3 regions of the Paenibacillus sp. FSL R5-0486 genome follow, and region 2 is predicted to be linked to each of the others. Evidence: predicted binding sites of a transcription regulator. Region 2 holds the regulator's gene; each other region holds the start of a gene.
What was found. Region 2 encodes NrdR, which represses ribonucleotide reductase genes. Its sites were predicted from a motif close to AACACNATATATNGTGTT; they were not measured.

Region 1: MKY01_RS10715 (adenosylcobalamin-dependent ribonucleoside-diphosphate reductase) is a predicted target of NrdR. The motif match lies at 3,608-3,625, and genes of this name have one in related genera.
Region 3: MKY01_RS29665 (anaerobic ribonucleoside triphosphate reductase) is a predicted target of NrdR. The motif match lies at 4,312-4,329, and genes of this name have one in related genera.

What each region holds. Positions count from the first base shown of each region.
Region 1 is NZ_CP150237.1:2,354,726-2,362,522, reverse strand. Features, by position in the region: gene catA (type A chloramphenicol O-acetyltransferase) at 174-821, shown strand; gene MKY01_RS10715 (adenosylcobalamin-dependent ribonucleoside-diphosphate reductase) at 904-3,546, opposite strand; gene MKY01_RS10710 (SNF2-related protein) at 4,049-5,812, shown strand; gene MKY01_RS10705 (YqhG family protein) at 5,816-7,015, shown strand; gene MKY01_RS10700 (hypothetical protein) at 7,170-7,797, shown strand, end outside.
Region 2 is NZ_CP150237.1:2,195,902-2,203,698, forward strand. Features, by position in the region: gene polA (DNA polymerase I) at 1-202, shown strand, start outside; gene mutM (DNA-formamidopyrimidine glycosylase) at 321-1,148, shown strand; gene MKY01_RS09970 (manganese efflux pump) at 1,249-2,064, shown strand; gene coaE (dephospho-CoA kinase) at 2,074-2,670, shown strand; gene MKY01_RS09980 (lytic transglycosylase domain-containing protein) at 2,667-3,230, shown strand; gene MKY01_RS09985 (alpha/beta-type small acid-soluble spore protein) at 3,313-3,534, opposite strand; gene nrdR (transcriptional regulator NrdR) at 3,651-4,118, shown strand; tRNA gene MKY01_RS09995 (tRNA-Ala) at 4,304-4,376, shown strand; gene MKY01_RS10000 (S-layer homology domain-containing protein) at 4,615-7,797, opposite strand, start outside.
Region 3 is NZ_CP150237.1:6,712,142-6,719,938, reverse strand. Features, by position in the region: gene MKY01_RS29680 (glycoside hydrolase family 3 C-terminal domain-containing protein) at 1-588, shown strand, start outside; gene MKY01_RS29675 (methyl-accepting chemotaxis protein) at 742-1,581, opposite strand; gene nrdG (anaerobic ribonucleoside-triphosphate reductase activating protein) at 1,797-2,306, opposite strand; gene MKY01_RS29665 (anaerobic ribonucleoside triphosphate reductase) at 2,303-4,264, opposite strand; gene MKY01_RS29660 (histidine kinase dimerization/phospho-acceptor domain-containing protein) at 4,746-6,383, shown strand; gene MKY01_RS29655 (aldo/keto reductase family protein) at 6,537-7,475, shown strand; gene MKY01_RS29650 (diguanylate cyclase) at 7,617-7,797, opposite strand, start outside.

The sequences.
Region 1 (7,797 bases), 160 kb from region 2:
AGGTTGAAAAAGCGTTTTGCAGACGATTTCGCTATAAGCGACATATTCACTATCATGGTATACTGAAATGGTCAATTTCTAAAAATACGATATTGGGAATGTGATAGGATATGGTCAAATCAGTCAAATATACCTCCTAAATAAAGACATTCAAATTTAGGAGGTTATAACTTATGTTTAATTCAATCGTGTTAGATCAGTGGGATCGAAAGCCATACTTTGACCACTACTTGAATCAGGTCAGATGTACCTACAGCATAACTGCTAATCTGGATATCACTCTATTGATCAACGAACTGAAGCTTAAAGGATTGAAGTTCTATCCGGCTCTTATTCATATGATCTCTACGGTCGTCAATGCACACAGGGAATTTCGAACTTGTTTTGATGCCGAGGGGAGATTGGGCTATTGGGACGAATTGTCTCCGAGTTATACGATTTTTCATGAGGACAACAAAAGTTTCTCAACGATCTGGACAGCATTCCATGAAGATTTCGAGACGTTCCACATTCGTTATCTGGAAGATATGAATAATTACAAAGATCACAAACAATTTGTTGCCAAACCCAATGAACCGCCAAATACTTTTCCCGTTTCCAGTATTCCTTGGGTGAACTTTACGGGATTTAATCTGAATATTTACAATGAGGGAACCTACTTGTTGCCTATTTTCACGATGGGGAAATATGTTCAACAGAACGATAAAGTACATCTTCCCTTATCCGTTCAGTTACATCACGCCGTGTGCGACGGCTACCATGCTGGTGTTGTATTTAATGAATTGCAATCACTTGCAGATCGATGCCAAGATTGGTGTTAGTTAGCTAAATTACAAAAAGGCATTCCTGACTTCGTAATGGAGTCAGGAGTGCCTTTCTTTTTCTCTTTTTTTCAAAAGATATTTAATTGCATTTACTGTACCCACAGTTGCTGCATGTTTTGCAACCTTCCACATTCATCAGGGATGCCGAGCCGCATGAAGGACATAAATCTCTCGATTCGATAAAGGTTTTCTGATCCTCTACTACTTTTGGATACGTGCTCTCCACTTGATTCTGTTTTTGTAATGCTCCAGGTTCGTTCTCCTGCACATCGCTCTGTACATGACTTTCCAATGCTTTGGCGACTGCATCAGCAATCGATTCAACCCTATTGGCTCCGAAGCCAATCGCTCCCGAACCACCGATTCCCTTGAGATGTTTGATCAACAGTTCAACCTTTTGCCCATGATCTCCGTATCGAAGGAACAGAGAGCATACTCGACCGAGTGCCTCAGCCATGGCAAACACATCCGATCCCGCTTTGCCCACGTTCAGGAAGATCTCACCCGGGGTTCCCTCCAGATCATTGATCGTAATGTAAGCCATACCAAATGGCGTATTGATTTTGTATGTCGCACCGCGCAGTACTTGAGGACGGCTTCTGTATTGTTTATCCAGTACTGTAGAAGAGGAAGGGGCTTGATCGGAAGAATGCGTTTTAACACCAACCTGGCTATTGGAAGTTCCATCACTTGCCTGTACTTCAGCATTATTCGGGTTTTCTATTGCAGATACGACTGTCTTCTCTTCAGCTTCCGCCGTGTTCTGATCTTCAGCCTGGGTCGCTTCCTTCTTCGACGTGGACAACACCTGCACATCCCTGCTGCCGTCGCGGTATATCGTTACTCCCTTGCAGCCAAGGTCGAAGGCCAGTTCGTACAGCTCAGCCGTATCCTCCACTGTAAAATCAGCCGGACAGTTGGCCGTCTTCGAGATCGAACTATCCACCCATTGCTGGATCGCAGCCTGCACCCGGATATGATTCTCAGCCGACAGATCCATCGCCGTCACATAATAGTCTGGTAAAGCTTCACCCGGATGTTTATCCAGCCAATCTTGCGCGATCGGTACGAACTGTTCATCATAACCTAGACGGCTTTGACGGAAATACTTGAAGGCGAAATACGGCTCAATACCTGTTGATGTGCCCACCATCGTACCTGTACTTCCCGTTGGCGCTTGTGTGATCAGTGTGACATTTCGAATGCCCTGTTTGCTAATGGCCTCTCCCACTTCAGGGTACGTCGCAACCATGTTTTTCATGAATCCACTCTGTAAATACGGTTCAGCTTCGAAAGCTGGAAAAGCTCCCTTCTCTGCTGCAATCTCTGCCGATGCCAGATAGGCCTCCTTCGCCATGAATCCATACAGTTTATCCAGAAAAACAAGAGATTCAGGACCGCCGTATCGAATACGCAGCTTAATCATCAGCTCTGCCAGTCCCATTGTGCCAAGCCCAACCCGGCGTTCACGCTGCTGATTCAGTCTATTTTCCTCAAAATGATATGGTGTTGCATCGATGACATTATCCAAAAATCTAGCCGAGATACGAGTGGTTTCCGCCAGTTCATCCCATGCCACATCATGATTTGTTTCATCGTAGAATTTGGACAGATTGATCGCAGACAGATTACATACACCCCAGGCAGGCAGACCCTGTTCCGCGCAAGGATTAGTACAGATGATCGGATTGAAGTACCAGCTGTTGGACATCTGGTTATAGTACTCCATGAATACCACACCGGGCTCTGCCGATTTCCAGGCTGATTCAATAATGGTATGCCAGATTTCGCGCGCCTTCAGCGTACGATAGTGCACCACCGAATGACCTGCGGCTTTCCATTGCTGCATATCCCCGTTCCACTCGGTATCATAGTCTGGATCGTTTGTATCGGGAAAAACCAAATCCCAATCTCCGTCCTGCTTGACAGCCTCCATAAATGCGTTGCTCACACATACAGACAAATTGGCATTGGTCACCTGCCCCATCGTTTGTTTCACGGTAATAAAATCAAGCACATCCGGATGCCAGTCATTCATCATCAGCATGAGCGCACCCCGGCGGCTTCCGCCCTGTTCAATCAGTCCAGTCGTATAACTGAACAATCCGCCCCACGATACGGAACCGCTGGATGATCCGTTGACACCTTTCACCACCGCTCGGCGAGGACGCAAAGAGGACAAATTAATGCCTACGCCTCCCCCACGTGCCATAATCTCCGTCATCTCAGTCAAGGTTATCATGATGCCACCCCGACTGTCTTGCGGAGATGGAATGACATAACAATTGAAGAGTGTCAACTCATCGCTTGCCCCCGCACCCGCAGCAATTCGGCCTCCGGGTACTAACTTCCAATCTTCCAACACAGAGCGGAACTTGGATTCCCACGTTGCCCGCTGATCGGCTGTGGATTCGACAGAAGCCATCGCTTTGGCAAGACGGTCCCACATCTCTTCCGGTGTTTTTTCTATGTTGAGTGTCAATTTCTCCACACTTGTCTCGATCATCTCTCCGCTTCGAGTTCTTACCTGTACAAGCTGACCCTGACGTTCTATGATTTCGCCCACTTCCTTGGTTGGGAACTTCGGATCATCCTTCGTTAATACCAATACCACATCTCCGACCTTGGCATGATTCGAATCAGCGTCCTTCCAGGCGTATCGGTCCAGAAATATTTTTTCGCTAAGTCCTTCTAATTGGTACGATCGTTGGTTCGATTTCATCGCTACGTTCAACCTCCCCGGAATAAATCTCCATTTTCACTATAAAAGTAAATTATGATGAAACACCACATATAGTGATATAAAACCAGTATATTACACCATATATTGATTTTCCATATGACTTTTATCATAATCCATCTTCATATACTCCCTATGCTCGGACAAGCTTCTTGTAAATAAACTGTAGTTCACATTGGTTCAACTAAACTTTTTACACAAGAACGGAGAGGACAGAAATAACCTGAAGAAGCGAAGCGTTGGCCTAAAAGCTTTCTGAAAGAAAGCTGCATCGAAAGCATACGCTATCCCCGGGTTTTCCCCCTTTGGACAAGGGAATCAAAAAATATCTGGGGATAACAGCGATTGGAAGGTTATTCTGTCATCGGAGTGACAAGTGTAAATATTCCTTATTTGAACCCACATAGTTATGAACTGACTCTCATTCGTCCATACTATTACCTACGAATAAAACGTCATCACGTATGGCAGGGGAGGAAACACCATGAACCGGAAAAACCCGCACCACACAAATCAACCTGTAGCTGAGCTGCCCGTCCCGTTAGAATTTGATCGAAGCTGGATTAATCAATTGGAATCACGACTGGATAAAGGGGGGCCTTGGGGGGATTACCGACTCTTCCAACTCGGCATTCAAGCCGAAGAGACCAACCTGATTCCCAATTTTGACGAGATCCAATGTCTCAAGCATCTACAAGGTCTCACTCCACTCCCTCACCAGATGGACACTGCACGCAGAGTATTATTTGAAATGTCAGGCCGGGCCATTCTCGCCGATGAGGTGGGTCTTGGCAAAACCATTGAAGCCGGTCTCATTCTGAAAGAATATATGGTTCGAGGTCTCGTATCCAAGGTACTCATTCTCGTGCCAGCCTCTCTTGTACTGCAATGGGTACGGGAGTTGAATTCAAAATTTGGCATCCCTGCTATTGCCCAGAAAAAGGCCTATTCCTGGCAGAATGAAGTGGTTGTTGCTTCCATGGATACAGCCAAACGTGACCCGCATAAAGATATGCTGCTGAATACTGATTACGACATGATTATTATTGACGAGGCTCATAAACTCAAAAACAAGAAAACAACCAACTATCAATTCATGCTGAAATTGCGCAAAAAGTATTGTCTGCTGCTCACAGCTACACCTGTGCAGAACGATATGAGCGAGTTGTTCAATCTGATCAACCTGCTGAAGCCCGGTCAACTGGGTCGTCAGGGTGACTTTGCGGCCAACTTTGTTGTAGACAAACGGGTTCCGAAAAATCAGGAACAGCTTAAGAACGAGTTATCCAAAGTCATGATTCGTAACCGCCGCGGCGAAGGCCCCGTTCAATTTACCAAACGGAATGTCTCCAACGTGAATCTGCAACTATCGCCTGAAGAACAAGCGCTTTATGATGGCGTGACTTCCTTTGTTAAAGACCAGTACCAGGAAGCTGGCGGCAACCTAAGTAGCATGCTCTCCCTTGTTACATTGCAGCGTGAAGTGTGCAGCAGTCGAGATGCTGTATTCGTGACGCTTGTTAATCTGTCGAAGAAACTTCCGCTGGACTCTCCCCTTCGGGACAAGATTTGGGAACTCGTTGCCCATATTAAAGCGATCAAGGAGAATACCAAAGCGGAGAAAACGATGGAACTGGTTCGGAACATGAATGAAAAAGTAATTATCTTCACCGAATACCGGGCCACGCAGGAGTATCTGCTAAACTATTTCCGCAACAATGGGCTTACGGCTGTACCCTATAGGGGTGGCATGAATCGAGGCAAAAAAGACTGGATGATGGATCTCTTCCGCGGGCGTGTGCAGGCCATGATTGCAACCGAAGCAGGTGGTGAGGGCATCAATCTGCAATTTTGCCATCATATGATCAACTTTGATCTGCCTTGGAACCCTATGCGGGTTGAGCAGCGGATCGGTCGGGTACACCGGCTGGGACAGCAGAATGACGTGAACATTTTCAATTTATCTACGACGGGAACCATAGAGGAACATATTCTGAATCTGCTACATGAGAAGATCAATATGTTTGAGATGGTGATCGGCGGGCTGGATGTCATTCTGGAACGGTTAGAGAAGAAGGAGTCTATTGAGAAAAGTTTGTACAAAATCATGCTGGAATCACAAACTGATGAAGATATTCGCCGCAAAATGGATTCACTTGGACAATCGCTGAACTCTATTCAACGTGAGGTTTCAGATGAAGGGCCTGCCGTATCCGGGTTGTTAGATCTTCGTAAAGGAGGTAGCTAACTCATGACCATGTCTCCCCATGAAGTGCAGGCTTATGTTCTCACCTATCTGGAAGCACTGGATTGTCAGATTATGGAGCGTTCTCCTGCCCATGTTACAGTCAAACTCTCGCCTGAGGCGGACAAAGCGTTGACCAATCGCCCCTATTATTGGGGGTTCGTGGAACGAACCGGAGCACCCGCTGAGACGATGTCCTTTACATTTATATTTGATCCTGACAGTTATCAGCAGGCCATTGAAGCAGCAGAAGCCACAGCTGCACAAGCATCACCTCCTGCTGTTCCTAACCCTGATGGAACGAATGGCGTAACCAACGGTAGTCCTCAAGGCGAGCCACCAAAAGAAACTATTTTAGGCCGTTACTTCGGTATTACGCCATCACTGCCACAGCTGGGACCAGGACGAATATTGCGTGAAGAAGTGGTGTATGGCAGTCGCAGACTGCAGCAGATTTTCGGCGCTGCCCGTGAAGGCGGTGCCTTCGTGAACCTGTTCGAACAGGCTGCCAAACGGCAATTGCGGGCTACAGCGCCAGCCGTATATGAGCCTTGGCTTGGTGTGTGTTTCAAGGTGGAATTCGCCTGTGATTTGAAACGGGAGGAATTGCATTTTCTCGGCATCTCCCTTCGCTCGGGTGAAATTATAGAAAAATTCGGCACTAAGCTGAACCGACGTGATCTCAGTCCGAGGCTTGCGGAGAACATGCATGTACAGACAGCTAAAGTTTCGTTATTTGATGCCGGAGCTGCTTTGGAATCTCATTTGACGAACCGCTTGCTGGAACTCGATTATAGCTGGGCAGAGAAAGCCCGAGAGCGGCTTGATCTGGAGCTGGACGTGTTGGACACCTACTATGAGGCGGTACTCCGGGAAGATACGCCTGAGGTAGAATCACCAGGTAACATAGCCTCAGACACGGAGAATGAGAATGTCCATTCTGACCGCACGCCACCTGCACCACTGATAAAAGTTGTGGATATAACTAACGCTAAACCCATTGGAGCAGATGTAGAACTGGCGGCAGAGGCCGCAGTACCGATCGACTCCGAGACAGATGCCGAAGAAGAGAAAGCAAAACAGGCGGTAATCGATCGCGAAGCTATGAAACTGCAGTATGAGACACGCCGGACCGAGATGATCTGGCAATATGAACCCAAAGTGAAAGTGACTGCCATTAGCAGCGGCATGTTTCACTTAAGATAGACGAAGACACTACTTTTCCTGCAAATGCTGGCAAAAGTAGTGTTTATTCATGATCAGCCGCCCGACAGGTTGCAGCAACCTTTGCATAGCCTGTCCCCTAGAATGAAACTAGGACCCGCTCAGGTAACGGATAAATGAAAAAGTAGGTGTAAATTTGAAACGATTCTTTCATACGTGTTGGAACAACGCTCGGAAAACAACCTGTATAACCTTGGGCTTGCTCAGTTGTCTTGCCCTATTCTCTTTTTGGTCGATAGCCAATGCAGAGGAACAAAAAACGTCTTCGCTATCCCCCGCATCATCAATTGAGTATAGTCCCAAACATCATGCCATTCAGAATGAAAAGCTAGCTCCCGCTGCTGTGCAACGGTTTGCAGAGAAACAAGCTGTTACACTTGGTACAGCTAACGGCGAAGTGCATTGGAAGAACGCCGACCTGGACTTCTACCCTCTGGGGCCGGGTTTACATAGCTGGCTCGTACAAGCTGAGTTTGAAGGCAAACCGATCGGATATATGATTATTACGGCCACAGAGCAGGGTCAGTTGATGCTTAGTGAATATGGTCATGGAGAACAGTCACCATACAACAATGAACTTCTTGGACAAACCTTAGATCGACAACATGTGAACCTTGAGGCATTACTTGCTGGCGGAGGAGAGCTTCATCTTGGTTACGCTCTTCCCCTGCTGGCTTATTGGAAAGTGGAGCAACCTAATTATCCTGCACTTTATATTGATGCTACGAACGGAGATGTACTGCCGTCAGAGTTCCTTAACCTGC
Region 2 (7,797 bases):
GATGGATGAAGCGCTGCGGGAACGCAAGTTGAAGAGCCGTATGTTGCTTCAGGTGCACGATGAACTTGTATTCGAAGTGCCTGCGGATGAATTGGAACTGATGAAAGAGTTAGTACCTTCAGTTATGGAAAAAGCATTGGAACTGTCGGTTCCGCTGAAAGCCGAAGTCAGCTTTGGTGATAACTGGTACGAAGCGAAATAAATCAAGTGCTGCGCGGTTTTTCCGGTATTTTACAATAGGCCTTTCCATGTTTGAGATATAAGAAAAGGGTCCCGCTGAGCGCCATCTTCCGTTATAATATAGGGGAGGTGAGAACATCATGCCGGAATTACCGGAAGTCGAAACAGTCAGAAGAACATTGAATCAACTTATTGTGGGCAAAACGATTGATCATGTTACCGTTAGCTTGCCGCGGATTATTCAGCGGCCGGACGACATAGATGCATTTGCAATGGAACTCGCGGGACATACCGTCATTGGGGTGGAGCGCCGCGGCAAGTTTTTGCGTATTTTGCTGGACGGGCTGGTGCTTGTCTCCCATCTGCGGATGGAAGGAAGATACGGTGTGTACGAGCAGCATGAAGATGTGGAGAAACATACACATGTGATCTTCCATTTTAATGATGGTACGGAATTGCGTTATAAGGATGTGCGTCAATTTGGTACGATGCATCTGTTTAATGCAGGTGAGGAACTGGTGTCCAAACCTTTGCTGAAGCTGGGACTGGAGCCACTTGATCCAGCCTTTACGGTAACTGCATTCCGCGAGGCGGTTGGCAAGCGTACAACCAAAATCAAGGCTGTACTTTTAAATCAGGCATATGTGGTCGGTATCGGGAATATTTATGTGGACGAGGCTCTATTTCGCGCAGGTATCCATCCCGAGACCATCGCCAAGACACTGACCGAAGCTCAGTTAACGGTGCTTCATGAAGCGATTGTGGCTACGTTGCAAGATGCAGTGAATGCAGGTGGATCTTCCATCAAGTCCTATGTGAATGGACAGGGTGAGATGGGGATGTTCCAGCATCAACTGAAAATCTATGGACGCAAATCAGAACCTTGTACAACTTGTGGTACGTTAATTGAAAAAACGGTGGTTGGTGGCCGTGGAACGCATTTTTGTCCGAACTGTCAGCTACTGTAACATGAACTGAATGAACGAAATGATGAAATCATAGCACCCTTGGATTCCTCCCTCCATATACTGATATGGCAGAAATAAGCGGGCGTATACCCATACTGGCATCTTCAGTTGGCACGAGTACCGCACAGAGGAGGAGTCCGGGGTGCTGCATCATTTTATTTCATTGCTGGCGCTTGCTTTGGCGCTTAGTTTAGATGGTTTTGGAGTCGGGATTACATATGGGTTACGGAGGACTAAGATTCCCCTGTTATCTATCGCTGTTATTTCGATCTGTTCAGGATTGGTTATTGCCTTGTCGATGCAAGTAGGTGTGTTGTTGTCCCATGTGGTGTCACCGGATATCGCTTCGATCGTGGGAGCCGTTATATTGATAGGTATTGGTGCATGGTCACTGTTGCAACTAATTCGAAAGCAAGGCAAAGAACAGCTGGAAACAGACACTGGAATGGGTGAGGGAACAGAAGCAAAGGTAACTGGAGTGGGAGAAGCACAAGAGAGACTGTCGGCTTCAAATGGCAGGAATCAGGTGCTCGCACTGGATCTGGAGCAGTCGGCTTCAAATGGATCACTGGAACGAATGGTATTTACACTGGAGTTGCGCAAGTTGGGCGTTGTCATTCAGATCCTTCGCAGTCCCTCCAAGGCGGATATGGATAACTCGGGGAGTATATCTGCTCAAGAAGCGATGTGGCTGGGTATTGCCCTGTCTCTGGATGCGTTTGGAGCAGGTTTGGGAGCGGCACTTCTGGGATTCCCTACACTATGGACAGCACTCATTATTGCACTGTTTAGTGGGGCTTTTCTGTCACTCGGCATGAAGGTTGGCCTACGATTCTCAGCTCTGCGCTGGATGCGAAGACTGTCTGTATTGCCAGCGCTATTGTTAATGATTATGGGAATAATGAAGTTGTTATGAGGTGAAACGATGAATATAGGCTTAACCGGCGGGATCGCGACAGGCAAAAGCAGTGTTTCCGCCTATCTCGCCAGTAAGGGAGCGTTGCTCATCGATGCAGACGTTATTGCCCGGGAAGTTATGATGCCCGGGCATCCCGTGTTGGCCGCCGCTGTTAAGCGGTTTGGACAAGCCATACTGAACGAAGATGGAACACTGGATCGGAAAAAGCTCGGAAGTATTGTTTTCGAACAACCAGAGGAACGAAAGGCATTGGAGGCTATCACACATCCGGCGATCCGAAGAGAGATGCGCGAACGGGCTGCTGCATACGCGTTGCAACATCCGGATAAACTTGTGGTATCTGATATTCCTTTGCTCTACGAATCAGGTCTGGAGGACGGTTTCGAGGAAGTCATGGTTGTATATGTCCCGAGATCGGTGCAACGAGATCGCTTGATGAGTCGGGATGGAATGACTGCAGCACAGGCTGAGGCTCGAATGGATGTACAGATGGATATTGAGCGCAAAAAACAGCTGGCAGATATTGTCATCGATAACAGCGGCTTATGGCCTGCGACGGAACAGCAAATTGACTCATATCTACAGCGTAAGGGTTTGTTATGAGAATATTGCGTAAGAAACGTGTATTGCTGTTGATGTTTGTTTCCTTTGTACTGGTGTTATTTCTGAATACAAACTGGATGGCATGGTTCTATCCCATACATTATAAGGAAGAGATCCGTGCCCAATCTCAGAGCTATGAGGTTGATCCGTTTCTAATTGCTTCCATTATCAAGGTGGAGACCAATTTTAAGACAAGCAAGGAATCCAAACGAGGTGCCATTGGGCTCATGCAACTGATGCCGGACACGGCGAACTGGATACTGGAACAAGCCAAAATTCCCGACACTTCGCTGGAGGAATTGAAGCACGAGCCAGAACGAAATATTCAGTTAGGCACATGGTATCTGCGGAATCTGTCCGATCAATTCGATGGCAATGAAGCAGTTATGATCGCTGCCTATAATGCGGGTCCAGGCAAAGTGAACAGTTGGCTTAGAGATGGTGTATGGGATGGCTCGTTCGATACAGTGAAAGATATTCCGTTTGGTGAGACGCGTCACTATGTACAAAGAGTCATTTACTATTATAATCAGTATGTAAAGATCTATAATACGTTCTAAGTATATAAGTAGAAGCACAGAGCAGGCCGGTTATTCACCGGCCGCTCCATGCTCCTCTGTGTAGCGTATTACGATGCAGATATTATTGGTATTGACCTGCCAATTGCTGTTCTGCAATTGTTACCAGACGCTTCGTGATGTATCCACCGATCGAACCGTTCTCGTAAGAAGTCATGTTACCTTGGTATCCGTCTTGTGGGATGCTGATTCCGAGTTCTTGAGCAACTTCATATTTCATTTGCTCGAGTGCTGCGGAAGCTTTAGTTACCACCAAGTTGTTGGAGTTACCATTGCTTTGTGCCATTGCTGTTCACCTCCTCGCGGGTTGGTAAAAGTATTATGTGTCGGCAATGCGTTTTTCATTACAAAATCAGTACAGGGAATATGTGGTAAAAAGTAAAACGTGGGAAGTGATCTGTTTTGAAGTGTCCTTATTGCGGTTATATGGGTACCAAAGTGCTTGATTCGCGTCCGGCCAACGAAGCAAAATCCATTCGTCGTCGCCGTGAGTGTGAGCAATGTGCCCGAAGATTTACAACGTTTGAGATGATTGAGGAGACTCCACTGATTGTCATTAAGAAAGATGGCAGCCGGGAAGAGTTCAGCCGGGACAAAATTCTCCGCGGGCTTATTCGTGCCTGTGAGAAACGTCCAGTCTCCGTAGAGACCCTGGAGATGATGGTATCTGAAGTGGAGAAATCTCTGCGTAATACAGCCGATGCTGAGGTCGAGAGTCGCCAGATTGGTGAGTTATTGATGGAACAGTTGTTTCCGGTCGATGAAGTGGCGTATGTCCGTTTTGCGTCGGTATATCGCCAGTTCAAAGATATCAATATGTTCATGAAAGAACTGAAATCCCTGTTGTCCAAAGACGATCTGGAGGATTAGTGTAGTGGGTAAAGGGAGAAGAGCAGTCTGGAGTTCCAGTCCGTGTGTACCAGAGAAATCGGTTGTTCTTCTCCAATCACTTTGGATCTTGAGAAAGTGATTGACAGCGAAAGCTGGATTTTATATGATATAGGAGTCGCCTGTGGAACGTAGCAGTGTTGGACAAGTTATCTATTTCATATCCTGGGGCCTTAGCTCAGCTGGGAGAGCGCATCGCTGGCAGCGATGAGGTCAGGGGTTCGATCCCCCTAGGCTCCATAATCAAGAATGCCATCACATTATTGCGATGGCGTTTTTTTTGTGGTGAAATAAATCAGAACATGCATAATTAATTAGAATTTTTTGGACTTGGGGACGAATATTCTAGATGCAAAAATCGAGGGTGTTCAAATTCCTGACCGTGGAGTTGTCAAAAAAAGTACAGTTTGAAAACAAGGAGACCCTTCCGGCTGGATATTGTCCAACCGGAAGGGTCTGCATTTATCTATATACGCTTTCACTTAGCCAGATATTCGACGAACCTTACAAAGATCGTGGCTACTTCGGCGCGGGTGGCGGTGGCTTTGGGAGCAAAGAAGTTGTCCGGCTTGCCTACTACAATGCCGATGTCCCGCAGTGCCTGAACGGCCTCCAACGCCCAGGAGCTGATCTCACTCTCGTCCGTGAAGGGCTTAGAGTGGCTTTCAGGTAGCTCATAGCCTTTGTACTTCATGTAGTTGTACAGTATCACCAGCATCTGCTCGCGCGTCATCGGTGAATTGGGGTCAAACAGGTCTGCGTTTGTACCGTTGACTATGCCTTTTTCGGCCGCCCACTCGGCTGCCGCGGTGTACCATTGTCCGTCCGTCACGTCGCTAAAGCGGGAACTCGTGTAGCTGGAGAGGTTTACGTTCTCAAGATTGGCCAGTACCTGCACGAACATTGCACGCGTCATTGCGGTGCCGGGTGAGAACGTCGTGGACGTCGTGCCGTTGAAAAGATCGTATGTGAAGGCGAAATTTATATAGCTGTAGAACCAGTCGTCCATGTTGGCATCCCTGAAAGGATTGCCCGATATCACGAGGAAGCCCAGTGGGGTGGCGTCATCAAATGCCAGCTCCGTACCCTCACGGATGTTCAGCGACATGCCGTTATCTAAGCTAACTTTTGCGCCGCTCGGTCCTACCACAACCGCTCCGCCGCTCCGTATCTTCGATCCGCCGTGAATATCCACACGGTTGCCGTTGGGCAGGGTCACATGCGCGTCTTTGCCGCCTACTGTAACCGTACCGTCGCTCGCTATCGTCGATCCTCCCGAAATGGTCACTGTGCTGTTGTCGCCGGGTAGTATCACTTCGGCGCTCTTGTCTGCCGGAATGGTTAACTTACCGTTTGAGTCTATCGATGTGCCTTCGGGTACCTTAATCTTCGTCCCGCCTTTGGTCGCAATCTCGCCGCCACCGGGAAGGGTGGTGTTGCCGTTTTTGTCTGTGATCGCGGGTTTATCCTTCGGTGTATTCACTGTGTAGGTCGACTTCAACGTTCCAGCGTCTGTCCCGGTGCCCGTATTGTCGGTGTTGCCCGTATTACCGATGTTGCCGGTATTTCCGGTATTTCCGGTGTTTCCCGTATTGCCGCCAGAATCAGGCACAGTGGGAGTCGTCGTCTTCATCGGCGTCGTCGTAGCACTGATCTCCGCGCCGTCGCCCTTTGCATTCACCGCGATGATGGTGAAGTTGTAGCCTTGGCCGTTTGTCAGGTTCTTGAAGGTATATTTGGTCTCCGTCGCATCCAGTGTGATCGGCGTCCCGTTGCCATACCATACCTTGTAGCCCAAGATCGCACTGCCACCGTCGTCAGCAGGGGCGGTCCAGTTCAATGTGACCTGTCCGTCACCGGCTGTCGCCTTGAAGCCGCTCGGAGCACCTGGCACGACCGGTTTTCTCTGCGCGAACATCCAATCAAAGACGTCTGTGTAGTCATTGTTCCAAGCTGGCAAGTTAGAGGACTGCGCCGTGGGAGCTATGCTCCAATTCCCCATAGTTATCTGGTTGTAAAGAACCGCCGCTTCAACTTCGTGCGCTATGTAATCAGCCAGAACAGGTGTGTTGGCCGGATTCGGCCTCAGGTTCGGCTGATCAAATTGATTGTAGGGCCACGTAAGGACCTCATTACTCTCAAAGCGCGAAGCCCTCGCGTTGATCATTTTCGGCATATTGTTATTGATAAAGTTATTGAGGTTAGTCTGGTAGCCTCCAACATTATGAGCATTTAAAAACATCCAATAGGCCAGGTTGTTGTGAGCGTCATTGTCCTTAGCGTTCGGTGAACCGCTTACCGGGGCCATAGGTGCGGCGGCGGCGAAGAAGCCAGGATGGCTGTTAACTAAGTTGTTTGTATACTGGCCGCCCCATGAGAAGCCAGCCGCGTAAACACGATTAGGGTCTACTTCGCCGCTGGCAATCAGGGCGTCTATGACCTTCTTAACATTCTCTGTTGAGGGAACAGATACGCCATTATAGGAAATATTCAGTACATGGCTGGCGTACTTGTCAGGATTTTCTTCCATTTTTTTCATTAGAGCGACCGAGCCGTTGGCGGATTTCATGGCCGCTTTTTGGTCTGTCGCAGCGTTTGTACCGCCGCGTGACATGCCGTGAGTATAAACATACAGCGGCAATCCTTTGATCACTTTACCGTCTTCATCCTTGTGTAGGTAGAGCGAGCGATTGACCGAATTGTCCGTGAATGTTGTAAACTTGTCAAGGATCGGATTCACAACTTTGTCCTGTTCAAAAACCACGTTGCGAAGTGGACTCCCCTCTGTCAGTACGATCTCTCCGTTTGGGACGATGTTGTAAACCTGCTTTGTCGAGTTACTGCTGCCATCCAGCGTTGTTTTGCCGCCGCTCGCTGAATAAAACTCAGACTCAACTACGATGTAACGGCCGCTGGCCAGTCCGTCCTGATAATCTGGTGAATTGTTAACCTGCCCCAGATAGCCGCGTACTTTCGGCTCGTCATTAGCATATACCCTTGTGATTTTGCGTGGTCCTTCAAAGGTCACTGCTTCGCCGTTCAGGGTCGTGTTCCTAGCCGATAAGGCAAACAAGTCCGGATTAAGCGCGGAGCCTAACGCTGCCTTCCCCTCGCCTAAGTCGATGATGACAGCCGTTGTGTACTCGCCACTTGCGAAGTTGTCATTCCATACAACAAAGGGAAGCAGCCCCGCGTCCGGATCGTTTTTGAATGTTACGTGAATTGTATGGTCAGCCTCAATATTCGAAAAGGTATAAGTGCCAGCAGATAGAGTCGCGGTCTCGCCGTCTACCGTTACGGTATCCACCATTTTGCCGGAATCGGGGGTAAACGTAAATTCTTTGTTAGAGTCCCGATCTACTCTCAGAACATCGCCGGGTGGGTTCGGCGTTATTCGGCCGCCCGGTCCCGCAGTGGCTGTGATTGAGAATCTGGTGTCCACTTCATTGGCTAAAGAGAGCTGCAGGCTGTCTGTAAAAGAAGCAGCGCTGGTGTAAGCCGCGTCCGGATCTCCGAAACTGGAAACGACTTCATAACGATCACCGCCCTTTTCTGTTGAGTTATTAATATAAACCTCAAAGGTAAGCTTGCCCTCCTCCAAGGTCAAGGTTCTTTTGGGTATTCTCATCTCCACGATATATCCTGTTTCCGTGATCTGGGT
Region 3 (7,797 bases), 2.7 Mb from region 2:
CTCAAAACGTTAAAAGGATTCCGTCGTCTTCATATCGAAGCGGGAGCTACAGCGAAGGTCAGCTTTACTTTGCCTGTTCAGGAACTGGCAATCTGGGATGTAACTCGTGATCGGTATGTCGTGGAAGGTGGAACTTACTCTATTATGGTTGCCAAGTCATCCTCCGATGTTCAGCTGGTTGCAGACCTGACGGTAGAAGGAGAGACGATCCCTGCCCGTAATCTGGGTGTGGCTACTCGTGCCGAGAATTATGATGCTTACCTGGGTGTTGATCTGGATGAGAGCAAAGAGGGCGGAAGTGCTGTCCGTGTAGTTGGTGAGCAAGGATGGATTGCCTTTAAGGATGCCGATCTGGGTAGTGGGGCAGCAGCAATTGAAGCTCGTGTATCCGCGGAAAAAGCAGGCGCTGTGTTGGAAATTCGACTCGGTTCACCAGACGGTACGCTCGCAGGACGTGTGGAACTGGCACAAGGTGAAGCCCAGCAGTGGTCTAACGTGAAGGCGGAACTCACAGGTGCATCAGGTGCACAGGATGTATACATTGTGTTGTCTGCGGGTGTGCGCATCAGTCACTTTGAGATTCGTTAAGTCAAATAGCTCATGAAAAAGCCTCTGAACTTATTCGGAGGCTTAGTTTGTTGTTTAATGACCATTTTGCATAAATCCCCTGAGCGGTAGGAAACGAATTATACAAATTTCTATGATATGAAACCGTGCTTGTATTGTCCATTAAACGTATTTTTATTTTCCGTCAAACGTAATCATTTTTTGCACAAATTGCTTCAATTGTTTGTTGGTTTCATTCAGTTGCTCAATTGTGCTCATAAAATTGTTTACGAGTTCAGCCTGCTCTTGGGAGCTTGCAGTGATCTCACCAAGTTCATTCTCCATGCCTTGAATGGATTGCCGAACTGAGAGAAGAGAATCTTCAATACGTGCCGTCGCTTCTTTGGTATCGACAGACAGTTTGCGAATTTCTTTGGCAACAACGCCAAAACCTGCACCAGCTTCCCCTACACGAGCAGCTTCAATGGCAGCATTCAAGCCAAGCAGATTGGTTTGTTCGGAGATTTCACGAATGAAACTGGCGACCTGAGTGACATTGCCTGATTTCTGTACGGCTTGTTTGGAATTGTTCCGGATCTCTTCGGTTGTGGCACTGAGTTCCTCGGAGTGTGCAGCTACATGCTGTACACTGTCAATTAACTGGTTAGTCAGATTTTCGGTAGCATCCATGAGCTGTTGCAACTGGTCTTTGTCATCCATACTGTAGAGCAGATTAAACAGGGCGATGACTTCACCTTTTTCATTTTTAATGGGGATAAAAGCCACGTCAAAAGGAACACCGAATAAATCTTTAGGGTAGTGATCGAATCGTTTGACTGTACCGCCGTTGAGATCAGCAAAATTTCGATTTCCATCCAATAGAGGGTCGCCGGGTTGATAATTCAGTTGTTTTAACGATTCCCCTGCTGAGAAATATAGGAATTTCTCATGATCAATCACGGAGAGGGTTACATCCTGACGAATCGTATCTCGAAAGAAAGGCATACATGTAATTAATGCTTGAACAATATCCATATAAAAGATGATTCCTCCCTGGTTACCTTATGTAAACGGTTAAATTTTAAATGCTAACTTAATAACTACCTATATTATATATCGTCATGCAATAGAGAAGAAAATAGAGAGAATGGATAAAACCTATTTCTTAAAGAAGACCGCTATACGCCAACAAGACACGAGTCCGCTGGGGACCCGTGCCTTGTTAGTTGGTGAGGGGAATAAAACCAATGTTACAGCATACTGAGCTGCATTGTAACGATGGTTCGAGTGGCTAGTGTTGCACTGACATCAATCAAACGCTGATTCCGGCTGCCGCGGAAGGGAAGGGAAACATCACGCTCCGCTTCAACGTATCGACCGTCAATAATCACATCGCACAACCGGGCAAGCTCCGCTCTTGCAGGGTCGGTAATCAGTTCTTCATATTCGAATCCCGTGTAGGCCCATACCGTCAGATCAGGACGTGCAGCGCGGAGCTGCTGGACCCAAGACGTACATTCTGCTGCCGAGAAAAAGGGATCACCACCACACAACGTAACGCCATCCAGCAATGGATGGGTCGTCACTTCATGCAGAATCTGCTGCTGCCGCTCCTCTGTAAAGGGCTCCCCCGCTCGAAAGCTCCATGAATCCGGACTGAAGCAGCCCGGACAGGCGTGACGGCATCCGCTGATGAACAACACGGCACGCAGGCCGATTCCTTCATTCACCGATTCCGGGATGTAACCATATAGATTCACCGGTGTTTCACCCGATCCCGCACTTCGGCTTGCTTCGCAGCATTGAAGCGTACTTTGTAATCCCCGGTCAGATAGCCAGTTACGCGGCGTAACCGCTGGAAGTGTACATGGTTCTCATGGGCTTCACAGCTTGGGCATACATCCCCAATGACGCCTTCATAACCACATGCAGGGCAGCGATCAATTGGATGATTAATGGAGAAATAACCGATATCCTGCGCCAGTGCATACTGTACAATTCGCAGGAAAGCTGCGGTGTTGGCCCGAACGTTTCCGTCAAGCTCCACATAGGAGATCGCACCCGCGTTACATAAAGTGTGGAATGGGGCCTCCAGTTCAATCTTCCGATATGCTGGAAGCGTGTGGTAGACCGGGATATGGAATGAATTCGTATAATACTCCCGATCATTCACTCCGGGAATAATGCCATAACGCTCTCTGTCGATCTTCGTGAATTTGCCGGACAACCCTTCAGCAGGTGTGGCAAACAGGGTGATATTCAAGTTATGCTGCTCGCTCATCCGGTCACAGAACTCTCTCATGGTCCGAATAATGTTGAGCGCTTCGCGATGTACATGAGGGTCCTGCCCATGATGGCGCCCATAGAGAGCTGTCATACATTCCGCGAGTCCGATAAAACCAAGAGATAATGTTCCATGCTTTAAAAGCTCGGCAACCGGCTCGTTCGGGCCAAGCTGTTCTCCACCTTCCCATACACCCTCCCGCATCATGAAGTCCGATGCCTTGGCAGGCTGCAATGTCTGAATTCGGTAGCGGTGCAACAGGCCGGAAGCGGCATTATGCATAACTGACTCCAAAGCAGTATAGAATCCGGCTCGGTCAGCGACAGCTCTTGCACCTTGGCAGATGCCAAACCGGATGCCGAGCTTCACGAGGTTAATGGTGTTGAAGGACAGATTACCTTTACCACTTTGACGATTGCGACCAAACCGGTCAGCCAGTGTACGTGTGCGGCATCCCATGGTTGCGATGATCGTATCCGGATCTTCCGGATGATAGAAAGGCAGATTGAAAGAGGCATCCACATTGACAAAGTTAGGATACATCCGCCGGGATGAACAGGTGACTGCGAGCCGGAACAGATCATAGTTCGGCTCTCCTTGAGCCTGATTGATCCCCTGTTTACATTGGAAAATATGTTGAGGGAACACGGGAGTCTCCCCGTTGCCCAGGCCACGAATGGTTGCTTCCAGCAACGAGCGTGATACCAACCGTCCTTCCGCAGAAGTACATAATCCATAGTTCAGTGAAGTAAATGGAATCTGACCACCCGCCCGGCTGCTCATCGTATTCAGGTTATGAATCAGTGATTCAGCAGCTTGTCCTGTCTCCAATTCAGTCTCTTCATAGGCGAAGGCATATGCCCGCGGACATTGATTCTTCGCTTCGATGCTATCCAGATGAAGCTGTTCATCCCCGATCAGAACATTTTCACCAAAGAGCCGTTGCCCTTTGCGGTAGTGTTTGCGGAACGATCGCTGTACATAAGGGGCCAGATCCCAGTCAATTTTATTGGCCGATACACCGCCATATTGACTGTTCTGCTGGGATTGGAAGATGATCGCAACCAGAGCCATGGCAGACATGATCGTCTGAGGTGTGCGAACCGATCCGTTACCTGTGTTGAAACCCGCAGCAAGGAGACGGTCAAACGGGATAAAGATACAGTTGGTCGTTCCAAGTGCATACTGATCCAGATCGTGTACATACAGATCCCCATTCTCCACAGCTTGGGCAAGCTCTTTCGGCAACACATGACGCAGAGCATGCCACTTGGCGGTCTCCGAACCGAGCCTGCTCATCTTACCACTGAAGGAATCCCCGTTCAGATTCGCATTTTCCCTCAGCGTATCGGCGTCTTCTGCGCCAATAATTCGTCTTCCCAGGTCGGATAATAGATCGGATGCCGGTGGGGTGGCATACTCAAGCATGTTCATGTAAGGTTCCTCCTAAAATGATTTTGGTTATCATTCAATTCACGTTAAATACTATATGTAGATTCGTCTTATCCATTTATAAACTATATGTGGTTTTTTGGGTGTGATAATGATCACACAGCTTACTGAACAAAGTGGACTTTCCTTTAATTGCTACGGATAAAGGTTCCCAAAGTCTGAGCGGAAGCGTATAATTTCTAGTTATTCTGCAAGTATAATATCCGAAGTCGGACAAGATGGACTTTAATCAAGCTGAAAAGGCGAGTTGCAATGAATTCGCGGTCGTTAAACCATCCGTTTAAGACCTGTTTTTGTCCACAAATGGGCAATAGGCAGGGAGTATGATTCTCTTATACTTCTACGGTGTTAATCATATAAGTATAGATTGTGACAGCTATTCGGATTTTTGATGACCCCTGTACGTGATTAAACATTCTGAAATACAGATTTGAAAGTGCAGCTAAGATAAGAGGGGTGAATCATGGGGACGGCAGAAGGCATTACAAGAGGCTTCTATGAAGATATAAAGGAAGCTGCGGCTCATATCGTAGACGTATTAAGTGGTATATTGAAGGTCAATACCATCTTTGTTGCCACGAATGACGGGGTGACCAATGTCATTTTGGAGGCCTTTAATCGTACGGAAGAGTTAGTTGTTAAAGGCAGTGCACTTCCATTTACGGATTCATATTGCAGCCTGGTATTAAGAGACAACGGTAGCGTTCTTACGATCCCGGATACATGTGAACATCCGATGACACGATCCATGGGCGTTACGAGCGGACTTGGCAATCGCTTCTTCGTGGGCGTGCCTATTATGAGAAGATCGGGCGAAACATTTGGCACCATCTGTCTGATGGATGATCCTGGTTATGTGATCAGCGAAACCGATATGAAGACACTGAAGGCGATGGCTGTATTCCTGGGTTATGTTGTTGATCTGGAAAGCACGTTGCATGTTCAGGAGCGGAAACTGAGTGATTCGGAACAAATGCAAGAACAGCTCCAGGCAGAGAAAGAACGTGCCGAATCTGAGGCTATGACCAAAACACAGATGTTGAAGCTAATGAGTCACGAGATTCGCAATCCTTTGAACGGTATTTTGGGACTGACAGATCTGATGCGCACACCGGATATGCCTGAGGAGCAGTCCGAATATGTGAACATGATTGAGACAAGCGGCAATATTCTGCTTTCCTTGCTGAATAATATGATGAATTTCAACATTAATGAAGCAGGTAAAACGGTTATACATGATGATCCGTTTGATCTGGTAGGCACCATTGAGAATACCGTGTATCTCTATGCCGGGATTGCGACGGGCAAGAACATTGAGCTGGGATTAAATCTTGAACTGAATGTATCTCAAGTGTTCGTTGGTGATGAAGTCAAGATTGGACAGTTGCTTGCACACGTCATTCAGTATGCTCTCGATTCAACGCGTGAAGGTTCCGTTCTGATCACAGCAGTGGTGAACGGAGAAGAATTGGAGGAGAACGGTACACTTCAGCTCAAGGTGAAGTACACGGGTCAGATGTTATCGGACAAGAAGACACCAACCTTTAACAGCCAAGATGAAAATTTGAATATCCAAAAACTGATTGGAAGCAATCTGGGTTTAGCTGTAAGCCAGAATCTTGCCATTCTCATGCATGGCCGTATTCAGGTGAGCAGTGTGAAGGAAAATGAGACGGAATTCAACATCTCCCTTCCATTGCGCAGATACTGGGAGTTACCTCAACTCGCAAGTGTTCAGCAACGGTTAAAAGGGAAAAAGGTGTTGCTTGCCAAGGACCCTGATATTTTGCAAGGTGTCTCTTCCCTGATGCGTAGGTGGGAGATGGAGGTACACATGACCTCGGGTGTGACATTAGCGCATGATTGGATCAAGGAAGGATTCATGCCGGATGTAGCCGTTGTGGATATGGGATTAATGGAAGGCGGCGCGGTTGATTTTGTACATGAACTGAAACAGCGACTGGAGAATCTGCCCGTCATTGTTCTTGTTCCTTATGGTATGCACATTGAATTGCATGAAGCAGAAGCCTTTGATGCTGTTCTGACCAAGCCGGTCAGACAGGCTGATCTGTTGAATGCTTTGAGCATTACTTTGCCTTAGATCATGATCATAGATCTTTATTCGGCGCACCTTATAGGTGCGCTTTTTTTCATTTTCCATTTTCTGAGCCAAAGCCCTTTTATTCCGAGCTGGTTACGTTACAATAGAAAGTGAACTTCATCTTTATAACCAACAGAGGAGGATATGCAATCAATGGATTATCGCAGATTAGGTGGAAGCGGACTGAAAGTAAGCGAGATCAGTCTGGGAAGCTGGCTGACGTACGGAGGGTATGTGGAACGTGAGAATGCGGTGAAATCAATTGAAACTGCATTTGATGAAGGCATTAACTTTTTTGATACTGCCAATGTATATGAACGGGGTGCAGCAGAAGAACTGCTGGGGCAGACGCTCAAAGCATATTCCCGTGACTCTTATGTACTTGCAACCAAAGTATTTGGCAAAATGGGTGATGGTCCGAATGACCAGGGGTTGTCTCGCAAACATATCAAGGAGCAATGTGAAGCCAGCTTGAAGCGCCTGGGCGTTGAATATGTGGATATCTATTACTGCCATCGTTATCATACCGAAACACCAATTGAAGAAACACTCCGCGCGCTCGATGATCTGGTACGCCAAGGCAAAGTGTTATATGTGGGCGTCAGCCAATGGACTGCGGCTCAGATGGAAGCTGCGTTGGGTACAGCAGACCGTCTGCTCCTGGATCGTATCGTGGTCAATCAGCCGGTGTACAACATGTTTGACCGTTATATCGAAAATGAGATTATCCCGCTCGGTGAGCGTAAAGGCATCGGACAAGTTGTATACTCCCCGCTTGCTCAAGGTCTATTGACCGGGAAATATACGTCCGTTTCCGATATCCCAGAGAATAGCCGTGCTGCCAAGCTAGGATGGGACGAAGGAAAGATCAATGCGGATCGTATCGGGAAAGTTCGTCAACTGATTGAAGTGGCGGACAAGCTGGATCTGAAGGTTGGCCAACTGGCCCTTGCCTGGATTCTGCGCCAGAACAATGTATCCAGTGCACTTGTAGGGGCGAGTCGTCCCGAGCAGGTAAAAGAGAACGCGGCTGCATCTGGCGTGAAGCTGGATGCTGCCATTGTGGAGGAGATTGAGAGTATCCTTGCTTGATCTCCTGTCAGCACACAAGCTGAGATGATATCTAATGATCTATAAAGAAAGGGATGTCCTGTGCGCCTGAATAGGCGAACGAGACATCCCTCTTTTTGGAGAACGTTGAAAGGTTAGTTTATTGAAAGGTTAGATCTTACTTTAAAGTGTAAGAGGAAAGGAGCGAAAAGTTAAGGCACATACACGGTTACGCCCTGTATTCTTGGCTTCATATAAAGCACGATCGGCCTGTTCGAAGAAGTCGTCATCGTCATGATCATCACAATGATCGGGATATACGGCTACACCAATGGAGATGGTTAGACGTGTCGTGTGCCCGTCG